DNA from 3 places in the Mesorhizobium sp. CA10 genome. Region 3 is predicted to be linked to each of the others. Evidence: riboswitches for the same ligand, from Rfam matches in the RefSeq annotation. Region 3 holds a riboswitch; each other region holds the start of a gene.
What was found. A riboswitch is a leader RNA that binds a small molecule or an ion and turns the genes downstream of it on or off. The one in region 3 is predicted to bind cobalamin.

Region 1 (5,544 bases), on a different contig from region 3:
CGGTGTCATGCGTCAGCGTCTTGGCCATGATGCCGGAGCCAACGACGGTCGCCACCAGCAGACCGGTGCCGAGGGCTTCAGCCGCGAACCGGCGCGGCAGATCGAAAGTGTTCATCGGTCGACCCTGGATTGGACAATGGGGAGTTGGGTAGCGGGCGTGACGGTCATTGCCGGCTCTCCTCGCCCGGCTGGCAGCAAGATGCCGCAAGCGCCGGCGCGCAGATTTCCGGCCGGCCCGAGCAGCAATCCTCCATCAGGAAGCGGATCAATCCGGACAGCGCATCGAACTCGGCACTGTAGACGATCGAGCGGGCATCACGCCGCGCGGTCACGAGACCGGCGCGCTCAAGTTCCTTGAGGTGGAAGCTGACATTGGACGGCGAGACCTCGACCTGCTCGGCGAGCGAGCCGGCGGCAATGCCTTCCGGGCCGGCAACGACCAGCAGCCGCAGCAGGCGCAGCCGTGTTTCCTGCGACAGCGCGCCAAAGGCGGTCAGGGCTTGACGTTCATCCACGTTTCAACAATCCTTGAAATATTGAAATGAGGAATAGCCGACATGCTCTCTTCTGACAATCGGAAAAACATCGCTCCTATGGACCCCTCCGACCTGACCATCGGCGATCTGCTGGCGGCGCTGGCCGATTACAAGGACAAGCCGCTGGTTTTCCGCTACGGCGGGCGGCCGGTAAAGCCAGGGTACCATGTCACCGAGGTGAAGGCTGGACAGTTCGCGGCGCTGGATTGCGAAGCAAATCCGGAATCGTGGTCGGAGATATTCGTCCAGCTGTGGGACGTGGACGAAGGCGGACCGGTCCATATGCCAGCCGGCAAGTTCGCCGCGATCATCCGCAAGGTTTCGGACCATGTCTCTCTCGATCAGGCGGCGAAGCTGACCTTCGAGGTCAGCGACGGCGTTCGCCCGATGGAATTGCACCGGGCAGCCCAGCCGAGCCTTGTTGGCGGGACGGTTGAGGTCGAGCTGTCGCCACGGCCGTCAAGCTGCAAGCCGCGGGACCGCTGGCTGGAAGAACAGAAGGCAGCGAGTGGGTGCGGAGGGAGTCGCTGCTGTTGAGCCCGCTAATGGCGACGCGCCGCCCTGATCAGAACCGGATCATGCCATTGGCCTGCAACAAATAGAGGCCCACGAGAACGATGGCGATCAGCGCCACCCAAACGGCTGTCTTGCTCATCCGCGCAAATCCCTGTCAATCGGCGATAGTGAACGCGCGCGCCATGGTTGTGTTCCCGATATGCCGGGCTGCACATCGCCTAGGCAGGATCACGAATTGCTGGATGACGCGCGTCCGTGCATAGTGGCGGCAATGGCGCCTGGTCGATGAAGATGGCTATGGATGACAAAGCGGACAATCCGGGCGTGGCGGTGTTTCCGCCGCTGCTCTTTCTCGTGGCGCTGATCGCGATGCTGGCGCTGCGCTATGTCTGGCCGCTGGCGATCGGCGGCCGCCCGCTGACCATCGTGCTCGGCATAGTGCTGGCAGCACTGGCGGTTGCGATCATCGCCTGGGGACGCTCGACGATGTTGCGCGGCGGCACCAATGTGAACCCAACGCTGCCGACCACCGCGATCATCACCGGCGGCCCGTTCGGCTTCACCCGCAACCCGCTCTATGTCGGCTTGATGGGACTGCTTCTCGGAATCGGGCTGCTCTTTGACAGCTGGTGGGCCGTCATCGCGACCATCGCGAGCTTCCCCATCCTGCATTACGGCGTGGTGCTGCGCGAGGAGGCCTATCTGGAACGCAAGTTCGGCGAACCCTACCGCGCCTACAGGGCGAGCGTGCGCCGCTATTTTTGAGCATCAGTCCTTTGGCGCGTTGCTGTAGAGCGCCACGCCGACGCGGTCGTTGCGCCGCCACCGCACCAAAGCGCGATAGGCCGTATCGTCGGCCGGGACCTCGAGCAGAAAGCGGTCCGGAATCTCCACATTGGCACCGACGCGCAATTCCGCGCCCTGCTCGTGCTGATTTCTGACCGAGCAGCCGGTCCTGACGCCGGCGGCGATGATCGTGGCTTCCTTGAGCACGAATTCGCGCGCATGAAGACGGCGTTCGATCTCGGGAAAATTGGCCATATCCGGCGGGCTCCTCAGGCAAGGCTCTCCTCGCCATGGGGCAGCACGATAGCAGCGAGGCGTTTCCGTTCCGTTAGCGATCACTGAAACAGTGGTGTGCCGGCTTGATATGCCGGCCGGGTCCACGGATGGAGCGTTCACGCCTGACCGTTCAGCCGGCGACAGTGACGCCGCTCGCGCGCAGCACCCAGCGGCGGCCGTCGCTGCGGAACTCGGTGAGCGACAGCGGCTCGATGTCGATCTTCCAGACCGAGGAAAGCGGCGCGCCGAGCACATGCGCCATGGCGGCGCGGATCGGCATGGCATGCGTCACCGCGACGGTGTGACCGCTTTCGCCGGCCAGCCGCTCCATCAGCGCAGCACCCCGCCGGGCGACGTCGGCGAGCGATTCACCGCCATGGGGCGCCGCGTCTGTACCGGCGAACCAGGCCGCCATACCTTCGGGATCCTCGGCCTGCACCTCTTCGAAACCTTTGCCGGCCCAGCGCGCGAAATCCTGCTCGGCAAGCAGCGGCTCGACCGTCGCGTCAAGGCCGAGCGCCTCCGCCGTCCGCCGCGCGGCCAGCGCCGGGCTTGTCCAGATACGGTCGGCGCGACGCAGCGAAGCGGCCAGCGCGCCGGCGCGATCGAGGGCGCGCGGCTCCGGCGGCTCATCGTTCGGAAAGCGGCCCTTGCGCATCCCGGGCGTCGCTCCGCTTGCGATCATCGTCAGGCGGACAAGCATGAAAAACTCCGTGGCACAGCGAAAAACAGGCCTCACGAAGCCGTGCCGCCATTACATGTCGTTGACAGGCGAACGAAGTACTGACAAGTGTCTTAATGCTATACGGGATTGGAAGCCGGTGCGAGTCCGGCACGGTCGCGCCACTGTGATCGGCACCAGCCGAAAGTCAGGCCTTATTCCGCAGCACTCGATCAACGGGACGCAGTATCCCAAGGGAGGTCAATATGTCCGACACCACCTTCGCCCCCAGCTACGGCCCGGTTGCGATTCCGGTCCGCGAGCTTCTGCCCTGGGCCATCCTCGGCGGGCTGCTTTTGATGCTGGCGATCTATTTCGTCGGCGCGGAAGAAGGCGCCACCTCGCTGATTCGCGGCACCTATGTGCACGAATTCGTGCATGACGGCCGCCACCTGCTCGGCTTCCCCTGCCACTAAAGCGGTTCAGCATCGCTGAACCCGCTTTCGATTCTGATCCAACGCAATTCCGGACGGAAAACCGCTGCGCACTTTTCCTGGAATTGCTTGGTTGGCTTAACGCAATTCCGGACGGAAAACCGCTACGCACTTTTCCTGGAATTGCTTGGAGGGATTGGTGACATGGTTGGAAAACTTTTGCTGCGCGGCATGCTTGTCGGGCTGGTCGCCGGGATTCTGGCGTTCGCCTTCGCCCGCGTCTATGGCGAGCCGCAGGTCGACAAGGCGATCGCCTTCGAGGAACAGCAGGCCCCGGCCGCCGGCGAGGCGCCGGAGCCCGAGATGGTCAGCCGCGCCACGCAAGCCGGCATCGGCCTGGCAACCGGCGTGCTGGTCTATGGCGCCGCCCTTGGCGGGCTGTTCTCGCTGGTCTTCGCCTATGCCCATGGCCGTCTGGGCTCGCTCGGTCCGCGCGGCACCTCGGCGCTGATCGCGGCACTCGGCTTCCTGGCCGTGATCGTGGTCCCCGGCCTCAAATACCCGGCCAGCCCGCCCGCAGTCGGCAATGCCGAAACGATCGGCTACCGCACCGAGCTGTTCTTCATCATGATTGTCGTCTCGATCGCGGCGATGGTGGCGGCGGTCGGCCTGGCGCAGCGGCTGTGGAACCGGCTCGGCGCCTGGAACGCCTCGATCGTCGCGGGCCTCGCCTTCCTCGTCGTCTTCGCGCTGGTGAAGGCGGCGCTGCCCGACATCAACGAAGTGCCGGAGAACTTCTCGGCGACCGTGCTGTGGCAATTCCGCGTCGCCTCGCTCGGCATCCAGCTGGTGCTGTGGACCGTCGTCGGGCTCGGCTTCGGCGCGGTTGCCGAACGCGTGGTCGCGGTGCGCGACCAGCGCAGCCCGGCACGCCGCTACGCCTGAAATCCGATGCGTTGGCCGCCACGGTTCTGCGCCCTGGCGGCCAAAGCGGCTCAACGGTCGGTACGACCGCAGAGCCACTTTGGTCTTTCCTTTTCTCGCAATTCCGGACGGAAAACCGCCGCACACTTTTCCTGGAATTGCTCGGTTGCGGCGCTGCTCGCATTTCTGGCCGCCACATCCGCGCAGGCGCATGGCGGATCCTCGGCCCAGCCTCCTCCCGGCATCCAGATCCCCAGCCTGACCCACGGCCAGATGGCCGTCATCGCGCGCTATCGCGGCGAGATCCTCGACCTCGCCCAGCGCCAGACCGCGACCGACCCGACCTTCCGGCGGCTCTACAATCACGGCAATCTGCAATTCACTTATTGCCTCTGGGGCCTGATGCCGGGCAGCCTCGGCGACGAGGAAAGCCCGTTCAACGAATGCAGCCACGCCTATCTCGCCACCGCCAAGGCGCTGCTCGCCCATATGGCGATGATGCCCGCGGCCGGGCGCGAGGCGAAGACGCTGATCTCGGACATCGATGCCGAGATGGTGCGTAGCGGCGCGTCGTGGATCCTGTGCCAGTACAGCGGCGAGGCCTTCAGCACCGGCGCGGTCGTCGAGCCACGCTGGCGCGACATCTTCTTCCACTTGCCGAGCCTTGCGGTGATCCTCGCTATGGTGGCGGCGCTCGGCGCCGCCGCATGGTCGATTTTCCGTTCACCCGCTCCGCGAGCCGGCGCTGCTTAGAACGGTTCAGCGTTTCACGGAATCACCGAACCGCTCCCGGTCTTGCGTGTGATCGTTTTCAGGAAAGCCTGAACGCGCAACCATGTCAGCTCGGCTGCGGACGCATCGTAATCCGGCAGCGCTTGATCGGTGTAGAAATGGCCGATCCCCGGATAGGTGAAAATTTCTGCCCTGACGTGGCAGCGCTTCGCCGACGCCGACCAGTCGGCAACTTGTTCCGGCTGAGCAAATGCATCTGGGTCGGCGACGTGGACCGCGACCGGGATGTGTCGGCGAACATTGCTGGGAATATCAGCAAGGCCATGCAGCAGCACAATGCCGGCGGCAGCGACTCGTTCTGACCAAACGGCACTGATCACGCCAGCTCCCATGGAATGGCCAGCGAGCACCGCGTCTGGAGAAGTCTGGAGGAGCGCCACCCTGGCGCGGTCGCAGATGGTTTCTCACCCAACATTGCTCATCAAGTCAAGCCCGTCGTCGACCGATGCCGCAGTCAGCCCTGCGTAGAGGTCCGGCACCACAACATCGTACCCCGCGCTTCGCATGCGCTCAGCAGCTTGATGCTCCACCGCCCGAAGGCCGAGCGCCGAGTGAAAGAGTACAATAGCAGCCATCCGCTGTCCCTTCGGCGTCGCCTGGCCGATCGCGTTGAGCTCGG
Region 2 (5,544 bases), on a different contig from region 3:
AATGTAAATGTGCGTCAGTGACGCGTGCTACGCTGCAAGGTGTATTGAGATTCAGGTTAGGCCGCGCCGAAAATGATGGATTCCGAGAACCGGAGCGGAGCGTACTCAAAGTACGTGAGCACCGGAAGCGCAGGAAACCGGCATTTGCAGGCCGGCCTCACCTGAATATCAACACACCTTAGTTCTCGGGCAGCGGAATGAACTCCTCCTCATCGCCGGGAACGATATCGAAGCGGCCCGTCTTCCATTCCTGCTTGGCCTGCTCGATGCGTTCCTTGGAGGACGAGACGAAATTCCACCAGATGTAGCGCTTGGAGCCCAGCGAAGCGCCGCCGAACAGCATGAAATGCGCACCGCGCTCGGAAGAGACCACGATCTCCTCGCCCGGCTTGAACACCAGGAGCCGCTCGGCCGGGAAAACATCGCCGGCGATCGAGACGTCGCCTTCCAGCGTGTAGATGGCGCGCTCCTCGGCATCGGCTGGAATCCTCACGCTGGCGCCGGCGGCCAGCCTGAGATCGGCATAAAGCGTGTCCGAGGCGGTCGCCACGGGCGAGCGCAGGCCTGAGAACGCGCCAATGACGACGCGGCCGCTGACACCCTCGGCATCGATCTGCGGCAAGCGGGCCACCGACGTGTTCGCGAACACCGGAGCAATCTCCTCCTTGCCGTCGGGCAGCGCCAGCCAGGTCTGCAGGCCGGAAACCGACATCGGCGCGCCGCGCAATTCCTGCGGCGTGCGCTCGGAATGAACGATGCCGCGCCCGGCAGTCATCAAATTTACGTCGCCCGGCGCGATCACCATTTCGGTGCCGAGCGAATCGCGATGCCTGATCCTGCCGTCGAACAGGTAGGTGACGGTGGAAAGCCCGATATGTGGATGCGGACGCACGTCGAGCGCATGGCCGGCGCGCAGGATCGCCGGGCCCATGCGGTCGAAGAAGATGAACGGCCCGACCAGCCGGCGTTTTGCCGTCGGGAGAGCGCGGCGCACCTCGAAGCCGCCGATGTCCTTGGCGTTTGGAACGACCATCAGCTCGATCTGGTCGCAGGCGAAGGCATCGCCGGGTTCGGGGTCGTTTCCCGGAAAGAAGCTCATGTCGGTTCCCTCAGGCGAAACGCAGCGCCGACCTTGCCTTCGCCTTGGCGGCCTCTTCCTCGCGGTTGCGCGGTTCCTGGTTGGTTTCGAGCGAATCGATCAATTCGCGCGCGACAGCGGCGATCGCCTCGACGGCATGGTAGAAGGCATGCTCGTTGCGCTTGGACGGCTTGGTCGAGCCGCTCAGCTTGCGCACGAATTGCAGCGCTGCGTCATGCACTTCGTCATTGGTCGCCGGCGGCTCGAAATTGGCCAAGGTCTTGATGTTGCGGCACATGGCTTGAACTCCTTACCTGCTTTCTTTGCCCTTACCCGGTCTGAGATCATCCGCTGAGGTGTTGAGATTCAGGTCAGGCCGAGCCGAAAATGGTGGTTTCCGAGAACCGGAGCGGAGCGTACTTGAAGTACGTGAGCACCGGAAGCGCAGGAAGTTGCCATTTGCAGGCCGGCCTCACCTGAATATCAACACCTCAGTCGGCGTCCAGCGGTTCAGTTCCCACCGGCTTGCCGTCGCGCGACAGCCTGATCTTCTCGACCTTGTCCTCGGCCGCTTTCAGCAGCCGGTCGCAATGCGCCTTCAGCGCCTCGCCGCGCTCATAGATCTTGATCGACTGGTCGAGCGGAACGTCGCCGCGCTCAAGATCATCGACGATCTTCTCCAGCGCGTCGAGCGCCTGTTCGAAGCTCATCGCCTTGACGTCCTCATTGCCTTCCAATGCCATACCCTATCCCTTCATCAGCCGCCCGACATGGGCGGCGACTGAAAATGCCAGTCCCTGCAGATCGTAGCCGCCTTCCAACAGGCTGACGAGCCTGTTGGAGCTATGGCGCCCGGCGCGTTCCATCAATTGCCCGGTCGCCCAGTCGAAATCGTCCTCGGTCAGGTTGATCTCGGCCAACGGGTCGCGATGGTGCGCATCGAAACCGGCGGAAATGATGATCAGGTCCGGCGCGAACGCGTCGATCGAGGGCAGCACGCGCGACAGGAAGGCGTCGCGGAAGAGATCGCTCCCCGTCTGCGGCGCCAGCGGCGCGTTGACGATGTTGCCGGCGCCGGTCTCGTTCTTCGCGCCGGTGCCCGGGTAAAGCGGCATCTGGTGCGTCGAGCAATAGAGCACCGAAGGGTCGTCCCAGAAGATGTCCTGCGTGCCGTTGCCGTGGTGGACATCCCAGTCGACGATGGCGACGCGCTCGGCCTGGTGCTTCTTCTGCGCGTAACGGGCGGCAATCGCCGCCGTGTTGAACAGGCAAAAACCCCTTGCCGTGGTCTTTTCGGCATGATGTCCAGGCGGACGCGCGGCGACGAAGACGTTTGCCGCACGGCCCTCGAAGACGTCGTCCACCGCCGCGTTGGCACCGCCGATCGCCGTCACCACGGCCTGCCAGCTTTTCGGGCTGGCGCTAGTGTCGGCGTCGATCGACACGATCCCGCTCTCAGGGATCGCCCCGCGCACGCGCTCGACGAAATCCTCCGGGTGCGCATAGAAGATCGTTTTCTCGTCGCCTTCCGGCGCCTTGACGCGGTCGAGCGCCGAAAACGCCTCGTCGTCGAGCACGCGCTCGATGGCACGCAGGCGGTCGGGCCGCTCGGGATGGCCGGGCGGCGTGAGGTGTTCGAGGAAGATCGGGTGCGTATAGAGACGGGTGGCCATGGCGCCTAATCTAGGGACCTGGCGGCCGAATGACCATGTTTGGCAGGCCGAATGGCTGGGGAAATCGCGTCTTGCCGTGTCGCTAACGCCATTGGCGCGGCCCAAGCTTCGCTGTAAGGTCGCATCGCTGCCAGGTGCCCGCGACGCGGGAGAATCGGGAACACGGTTGAACTCCGTGGCGTGCCCAACACTGTAAGGGGGACCGCGCCGGCACACGCCACTGTCGAAGACGGGAAGGCGCCGGATGCGGGACGATCCCGAGCCAGAAGACCGGCCCGGCAGACATGGTTTTCCGCTTGGTCAGGCGGGGGACTGCTTGTCGCAAGGGGAAAGCGATGACAGCAGCAGCGATCGCCGCGAGCGGCGACGACTTTGACCAATTGGCGCGCGACGCGGTCTACCGGGCCATGTTCACCAGGCGCGACGTGCGCAGCCATTTCGTCCCCGACGATCTCGATGACAATGTGCTGGCGCGGCTCATCACCGCCGCGCATCACGCCCCGTCGGTCGGCTATATGCAGCCGTGGAATTTCATCGTCATCCGCGACGCCGAGCGGCGCAGACAAGTGCGCGACCTGTTCCTCGCCGCGCGCGAGCAGGAGTTGCCGGCGATCGAGGCGGAACGGCAGGCGCTCTACCGCAAGCTGAAACTCGAGGGCATTTGCGAAAGCGCGCTCAACCTGTGCATCACCTGCGACCGGCAGCGCTCGAAGGACTCGCCTCTCGGGCGTTGGCATAATCCGGAGATGGATCTCTACAGCACCGTCTGCGCGGTGCAGAATTTCTGGCTGGCGGCGCGGGCGGAGGGTGTCGGCGTCGGTTGGGTAAGCATCATCGAGACCGAGGCACTGAAGCGGCTTCTCGCGATCCCGGAGCATGTCACGCCGATCGCCTATCTGTGCGTCGGCCGCGTCTCGGCCTTCGCGCCGAAGCCGGACCTCGAGGCGCATGGCTGGGGCAAGCGCCTGCCGCTGCCCGAACTGGTCATGAGCGAGACGTTTCGCGGCGCCGGCGAGGCGCCGCTTAAATCGGCAATCGCAAAGCTCGACGGCGCATCAAAGCCATGATCAGGCGGCCCTCGGCGTATCCCAGCGCGAGCCGCCGCCGAAAGAGCCCAGCGCCTTGTCGCGCAGTTCCCTGAATTTGGACGAGGTCTCGGCGAGCCGCCGGTCCCATTCGGGATTGGGCGCCTGGCCTTCGATGGCTTCGAAATAGACCTGCATCAGCGAGGCGATGGCGAATGGCTCGATGAAAGCTGCCTTGAAGGCCCAGGCAAAGACGATGGCCAGCACGAAGGCCCAGCCGGCAAGCTGGCCCGGCATGACCCACAGAATGGCGGCCGCGGGCGCCAGCATCAACAGGAAGATGACGAAGGACACGCCCCACATGATCGCCGCCAGCCAGACGGCGTTCTTGACCATGTGCTTGCCGTTCTGCGCGTAGAGCACGACGCCTTGCCTCGCCGTCTCGAATGGCGAGTTCGAACTGATGCGGATGTTGTAGCCGAGGATGATCTCGTCGACATAGGTCAGCGACAGGCGGATCACCGTGTTGATGAAGCTGACGATACCGCTCAGGCCCGGAATGGGCAGGAAGGCGGCGATGCCGCCGATCAGGCCGGTGATGGCTCGGATGGCGCCCTTGACCAGCTGGTCGACGACGAAAAGGATGTTGGCCTCGGCAAAACGCTGGGTGACCACTTCCTTCGCGTAGGCGATCTGGCCCTGGCCGTCGGGGACATCATGACCGTCGATCAGATGCACCATGACGGCGATATGGCCCGCTTTCAACACATAGAGGATGTATTCGCGTATCCAGTAGACGGCGATCGAGACGACGCCGAAGCCGACCACGCCACCCCACAGCGCGAAGGACATCGGGCCGTCGGGATCGGTGGAGATGTGGCCGACGCCGTAGCCGACGCTGGCGCCCGTACCGGTCGCCATGATGTAGGCGACCGTGATGCCAAAATAGACGATCATGCGAAAGACGATGAACGGCCATGTCCGCATCATGATCGACACGGATCTGGCGATGCTGAAGTCCCACATGGCCCCGACTCCCCTCACCTTCAGAGTTGGCGGTGGAGGATGCGCTCGCCCCGGCGATTGTCAATCGCGGCAGGGTTGCGCCGGCCCGAAACCGGTGCATAAGCCGGTGGCTTGATTACCCGAGCGTGCCGTCAAGGCTTCTTTCGCAAGCCTTCGAGCAACTGCTTGAAGGCCGTGATCGCTTTTTTCGAGGTCGCCTCGGGGTCCGTCGAATTGGCGATGCGCTGCGCGGCCTGGCTGCTGGCGCCATTGATCAGCCGTGAGGTCGTCTCGGGATCAAGCTCCGGAACGACCTCGCCCTCTTCCTGCAGCCTGGTCAGATGGTTGGTCATCGAGGCGGTGCAGGCGCTGGCATTCGGCCACTGCGCCGGATCGCCGAGCACCGCCGGGCCATCGCGGAACATGATGCGCTGGATTTCCGGCTCGAGCGCCATCTCGATATAGGTGGTGCATTCGTCGACGAAATGCTGCCAGCGGGTGGGCGCTTTCGAAGCCACCTCGTTCACCCGCACAGCCATTTCGCCGTCGATCTCCGCGATCACCGCCTGCAGCAGTCCCTTCTTGTCGCCGAAATGATGGTAGAGCGCGCCGCGCGTGAGGCCGGCCGACGCGGTGAAATCGTCCATCGAGGCCTCGGCATAGCCGATCGTGCCGAAAGCATGGCGAGCGGCCGCGATCAGCTTGGCGCGCGTCTCGGCGATCATCTCCTTGCGCGGTCTGTGCATGGTTCTGGCCCTACTCA
Region 3 (5,544 bases):
CCTGAGGGGGAGATGTCCGGCAGGACAGAGGGGGGTGCCTCGCGCGAACCTATCCCTTTTGCCTTGCCCCACGCGGCCTCTACTGCATCGCGCGCTTCCCTCGGGAGTTCGACCGAAAAGGCGGAGTAGTCCCCTAAGGAGAGGCCAAGCCCGCCCACTTCCAGCACATCCAGCAAGGCCCGCGGCGATTGCGGAATCCCCTCAACCGCATAGCCCTGTTCCTTCAGGTCATGCAGCATCGCAAGCACACTGGAGGGCACATCAAGCCCAACGGCGTAACCGGTTCGCCCTGGCGCGCTCGGATAATCCGGGATCAGGATCGCCAGCTTGCGCTCGGCCCGCTCCATCCGCTGCAGGCGGATGAACGCCGCGATCCGCTTGGCAACTTGCGCCACGCGGTCCACCTCGGGCCGGTTGGCCAAGGCGCGGAAGGCCAGCGCCGGATCGGTCTCGACCTCGCCCTTGAAGGAGATGGCGCCGGCCAGGATGCGGCCGTCGAGCTCGGGCAGGACGACATGCATGGCAAGGTCGGCAGGCGCCAGGCCGCGCTGGTTCTTTTCCCAGACCTCGCGCCTGGTGGTGGCGACGATGACCTGGAACACCGGTACGCCCGCGCGGTCGAAGAGGGTCTCGGCACCGGGTTCCGCGCCGGAGGCGAAGGCGGTGGCGGTGACGATAGCGGAGGGGTTCAGGGAGGTGAGGGCGGTTTCGACGAAGGCCAGGGATGCCGCGTCTTTGAGGCTGGAGACGAAGATCGGCACAGGCGCTAGGCCTTGCGAACACAGGGCGTCAACGAGTGCGTCGATCGGTGCCACGTCGGCGGCAAGCAGCATCGAGCGGTAGAAGAGGATGGGGATGACCGGGGCGCTGAAGTTGGTAGCGTCGAGTTCTGTCGCCCCCCCCTCTGTCCTGCCGGACATCTCCCCCTCAAGGGGGGAGATTGCTCTGTGGTCGACGGTTTCGCCAACTGTAGATGTTTCAGCTAGCTCGATATTTGACGAAGCAGAGATAGAGCCGGCTTGGGTGACAGCTGATCTCCCCCCTTGAGGGGGAGATGTCCGGCAGGACAGAGGGGGGGGCGAAGGATCGCCGACGCTCGACAGGACTGGCTTTTCGACAACTCCCAGCCCAGGCTGATAATATCCCGCCTTCGGCACGCTGACCGGTTCGGCCACGGCCGCATCCGACCCGGCGAGCCTTGCCAGCCTTTGCACCAGCGCGTTCATATTGGCCGGACCGCCTTCGCGGAAATAGCCGAGCAACGCGTCCAGCTCGGCGCGCGGCAGGGTCGAGGCTTCGATCAGGCGCTGGTCCTCGTCATGGCTTTCGCCGGGCAGCAATGCCAGCTTGATGCCGCGTTCGCGCGCCAGGGCGGCGAGCTGGTCACAGCCGTAGCGCCACCAGTCATAGCCGCCGAGGATGCGGACGAGGATGACCCTGGCGTGGCGGGTGACGCTGTCGATCCACAGGTCCACCGACATCGGGTGGCGAAGGTCGCGCAGCGCCGCAAGCCGCATCGACGGCAGCCGCTCCGCATCCGCCTTCCAGGCAGCGGCCAGGCCGGAGAGATCGCTGTCGGTGAAGGACAGGGCCACGACATCCGCAGGCGTCTGCCTGAGGTCGATCGGCTCGGCGAGATCGTCGAGCGAAGCGGATGTGGTGGCGAGGATGTGCATCGCGGTCCGGATTGCCTCAGCCGGCGAGGATACGCTCGATCGCCGGGCGGTTCAGCCCCTTGAGGCCGATGACAACGAGCCGCGAGCGGCGATCGTCCTCAGCCGTCCAGGCGCGGTCGTAGTAATGATTGACGCGCGGGCCGACAGCCTGCAGCAGGAGCCGCATCGGCTTGCCGCCGACCTCGACGAAGCCTTTGACGCGCAAGACGTTCTCCTGCTCTGCGGCAAGGGCGACGCGCTTGGCCAGCTCGTCGGGGTTGGCGATCGACGGGATGTCGATGACGAAGGAATCGAAATCGTCGTGCTCGTGATCGAGCTCGTCGTCGTGATGGGTCTTGCGGTTCTCGATGTCGTCCTCCACCGCAAGACCAAGGCCGAGCAGCACGGCCGAATCGACCTTGCCCTGCGCTGTCGGCACGACCTTGACGGCGCGCGCGACATGCTCGCCGATGACGGCGTTGGCACGGGCGGAGCCTGCCGCATCCATCAGGTCGCTTTTCGACAGGATGATCAGGTCGGCGCAGGCGATCTGGTCCTCGAACACCTCTTCGACCGGATCGTCATGGTCGAGGGAATCGTCCGCCGCACGCTGCGCCTGCAGGGCATCTACATCGGAAGCGACGCGGCCGTCGGCGAGCGCCGGGCCGTCGACCACGGCGATGACGCCATCGACCGTGACGCGGCTCTTCACGCTCGGCCACTGGAACGCCTGCACCAGCGGCTTCGGCAGAGCGAGGCCCGAGGTCTCGATCAGGATGTGATCGACCTTGGGGTTGAGCGACAGGATCTGGTCGAGCGCCGGCACGAAATCGTCGGCAACGGTGCAGCAGATGCAGCCATTGGCGAGCTCGACGATGTTTTCTTCAGGGCAAGAGTCGACGCCGCAGCCCTTGAGGATCTCGCCGTCGATGCCGACATCGCCGAACTCGTTGACGATGATCGCCAGCCGCTTGCCCTTGGCGTTCTCGAGCAGGTTGCGGATCAGCGTCGTCTTGCCGGCGCCGAGAAAGCCGGTGACGACGGTGCAGGGCACGCGGGAAACGGATGCGTTCATGGTCGGTCCTTCAGCATGTCGAGGGGAGGGATGCGGGCAACCAGGCCGCGCTTGAGAGAATCGGGCCGGCCGCGCCAGGGGATGAGGCCGTCGGTCGAGGTGGCGAAGAGCTTTGCGCCGGCGACGAGATCGGCGCCGCTGGTCGTGTCCAGATCGCCGAAGACGTAGCTCCAGCAGCCGTCGCGCAGCAGCGCGGCGCTTAGCCGGCGCTTGCAGTTGCCGAGGCATTCGACGGTACGGATGTCGATCTTTTCGCCGCAAGCAGCCCGACGCGTGTCTTCGGCAAGCAGCGCGCCGGCGCGCGGATGCGCATCCGACCCGGTCTCGTCGCGGCAGGATGAGCAGACGATGACGGTGACGCCAGCCAAAGCATCGGGCTCGGACGGAATGTCCGCACTGTTTGCCGGGAAACTGCCGTTGCGATCCAAAACCATGCTCCTTGCCCGGAAAACCCGCCGGGCATTCGGATACTTAAAGTCTCAGACGGCAGGTCTCCTGGCTCGCGGGTCGTCACCCTGAATGCCGCCTTCCCGGGAACATCCCAGTGGTTTTCGGCAGAGGCTCGTCGCTTACAGTTGCGGGGACAGCCGCGGATTTGGGTGTTGGCCCGCACCGCATTCCCTCTTGGCTCCTCCCTTTGCCGGGAGAAGACCGTCTGGGTCAGGATTTAGGCTTACGGCTAGGTCCCTGTCAACGCGCAGCTACGACACCGCGATGTCGGCCAGCGCCGGCCCGAGGTCGCCGGCCGGCGTCACTTCGATCGCCTCCAGGCCGAGCCAGCCCTGCATCTGCTTCAACTCGTCGAAGAGCTGGGCGGCCGTTTCGGGTGGGGCGCCGGCCTCGGCGTAGGCGGCGTGGACGCGCAAGATGCTGGCCGGGCGGTCAGCTTTCAGATCGACGCGGGCGACGATCCGATCGCCGAGCAGGAAGGGCAGCACGTAGTAGCCATATTGGCGTTTCTCGGCCGGCGTGTAGATCTCGATGCGGTAGCGGAAATCGAAGAGTTTCTCCGTCCTGGTGCGTTCGAAGACGACGGGATCGAAAGGGGCGAGCAGGGCGCGCGCCTCTATCCGGCGCGGGAAACGGGCGTCCTTGTGGAGATAGGCGGTCTTGTCCCAACCTTCGACCTTCACCGGCAGCAATTCGCCGGCATCGACCAGTTCCTCGATGCGATCCTTCGTGTCGCCCGGCGCGAGACGAAAATAGTCGCGCAGGTCGCCATAGGTGGCGATGCCATGGGCGCGGGCGGAAATGCGCAGCAATTCGCGATGCGCGTCCTCGACCGAGGGAATGGGAAGGTCGAGGACCGCCTGCGGCAAAACGCGCTCGGGCAGGTCGTAATAGCGTTCGAAGCCGCGGCGGTAGGCGGTGGTGATGCGCCCGGCCCAGAACAGCCATTCGAAAGCGTGCTTGGCCTCGCTCCAGCCCCACCAGCCGCCATTGCCCTTGTGGCCTTCGATGTCGGACGCGGCGATCGGACCGCGATCGGCGACCTCTCTATATATCTCGTCGATCATTTCCTTGCGTTCACGGCCCCATTTCGCCAGGCCGAGATACATCTCGTCGCCCTGCTCGGCGCGCTGCATGCGCCAGCGCATCAGCGGGTACGTCTCCACGGGCAGGAACGACGCCTCATGCGCCCAGTATTCGAACACGGCGCGCTTGCGGGTGACTGCGGCATTGTCGAGCAGCGTAAGCGGGTAGGGGCCGAGGCGCGAATAGAGCGGCATATAATGCGCCCGCACCACCGCGCTCACGGAATCGATCTGCAGAAGGCCGGTTCGCGAAAGCACCCGGGCGAGGTGCCGACGATCCGGAACTCCTGCGGGGCGAGGGTCGTTGAACCCTTGCGCGCCCAGCGCGACGCGCCTCGCCATGGCCAGCGAAATCTTGTCCTTCATCAGGTGTCCTTGCCCCGATCGTCCGTTGGATTTTTAGCCGGTGATTCCGGCCATGCTAGCAGGCAAATGGCGGTAGATATGTCAGGAGAGAAAACTGGAGTAAAAACTGAAGGAAATCAAACAGGAGCGGATCGGACCAGTTTCTTCCGATAAGGCGTCCAGAGCCGCGATTTGAACAACGTTTGACTTGCGTCACCGAAACCGCTGCGCTAACCCTCGCCGCGTTGCAGCATGGGCCCCTTAAAACGGTTCAGCGGTTAATCTGTCACGCTTCCGCATTAGAGTTCGTTGCTGTAATCAAAATGAACTGCCCCCGCCGAAGGAAAGTCGCCGCATGAGCGCACTCCTAAGTTCGTACCTGCCTATCGTGCTGTTCATCGCCGTGGCGATGATCGTCGGTCTGGCGCTCATCATCGCTCCGTTCCTTGTGGCCTACCGCAATCCCGACCCGGAAAAGCTTTCCGCCTATGAATGCGGGTTCAACTCGTTCGACGACGCCCGCATGAAGTTCGACATCCGCTTCTACCTGGTGTCGATCCTGTTCATCATCTTCGATCTCGAGGTCGCCTTCCTGTTCCCGTGGGCGGTGTCCTTCTCGAAGCTCGGCATGCTCGGCTTCTGGTCGATGATGGTGTTCCTGGCGGTGCTGACCATCGGTTTTGCCTATGAATGGAAAAAAGGAGCGCTGGAATGGGATTGAACGAGAGTTCAGGCACCCTCGTCGCGCCGAAGCCCAAGGGCATCATCGACCCCAACACCGGCAGGCCGGTGGGGGAGGACGATCCCTTCTTCCTCGAAATCAACAATGAGCTGGCCGACAAGGGCTTTCTCGTCACCTCGACCGAGGCGCTGATCACCTGGGCGCGCAGCGGCTCGCTGATGTTCATGACCTTCGGCCTCGCCTGCTGCGCGG

Region 1: linked by a shared signal. The riboswitch ahead of LB535_RS18870 (CbtB domain-containing protein) and the one ahead of LB535_RS26575 (DUF1636 family protein) in region 3 are both predicted to bind cobalamin.
Region 2: linked by a shared signal. The riboswitch ahead of bluB (5,6-dimethylbenzimidazole synthase) and the one ahead of LB535_RS26575 (DUF1636 family protein) in region 3 are both predicted to bind cobalamin.

What each region holds. Positions count from the first base shown of each region.
Region 1 covers NZ_JAIUHV010000008.1:275,797-281,340, reverse strand. The annotation lists gene LB535_RS18900 (aquaporin) at 1-115, opposite strand, end outside; gene LB535_RS18895 (ArsR/SmtB family transcription factor) at 165-515, opposite strand; gene LB535_RS18890 (DUF6428 family protein) at 558-1,073, shown strand; gene LB535_RS18885 (methyltransferase family protein) at 1,350-1,817, shown strand; gene LB535_RS18880 (PilZ domain-containing protein) at 1,821-2,093, opposite strand; gene LB535_RS18875 (histidine phosphatase family protein) at 2,245-2,817, opposite strand; adenosylcobalamin (AdoCbl) riboswitch at 2,901-3,050, shown strand; gene LB535_RS18870 (CbtB domain-containing protein) at 3,042-3,251, shown strand; gene LB535_RS18865 (CbtA family protein) at 3,414-4,154, shown strand; gene LB535_RS18860 (hypothetical protein) at 4,407-4,886, shown strand; partial or broken gene LB535_RS18855 (dienelactone hydrolase family protein) at 4,901-5,544, opposite strand, start outside.
Region 2 covers NZ_JAIUHV010000005.1:89,324-94,867, forward strand. The annotation lists gene LB535_RS12795 (pirin family protein) at 179-1,099, opposite strand; gene LB535_RS12800 (DUF2277 domain-containing protein) at 1,110-1,376, opposite strand; gene LB535_RS12805 (exodeoxyribonuclease VII small subunit) at 1,570-1,821, opposite strand; gene LB535_RS12810 (histone deacetylase family protein) at 1,825-2,751, opposite strand; cobalamin riboswitch at 2,867-3,045, shown strand; gene bluB (5,6-dimethylbenzimidazole synthase) at 3,087-3,818, shown strand; gene LB535_RS12820 (hypothetical protein) at 3,819-4,802, opposite strand; gene LB535_RS12825 (TetR/AcrR family transcriptional regulator) at 4,934-5,527, opposite strand.
Region 3 covers NZ_JAIUHV010000017.1:62,980-68,523, forward strand. The annotation lists gene LB535_RS26565 (cobaltochelatase subunit CobN) at 1-1,676, opposite strand, end outside; gene cobW (cobalamin biosynthesis protein CobW) at 1,693-2,730, opposite strand; gene LB535_RS26575 (DUF1636 family protein) at 2,727-3,158, opposite strand; cobalamin riboswitch at 3,198-3,401, opposite strand; gene LB535_RS26580 (winged helix-turn-helix domain-containing protein) at 3,432-4,631, opposite strand; gene LB535_RS26585 (NADH-quinone oxidoreductase subunit A) at 4,966-5,331, shown strand; gene LB535_RS26590 (NuoB/complex I 20 kDa subunit family protein) at 5,322-5,544, shown strand, end outside.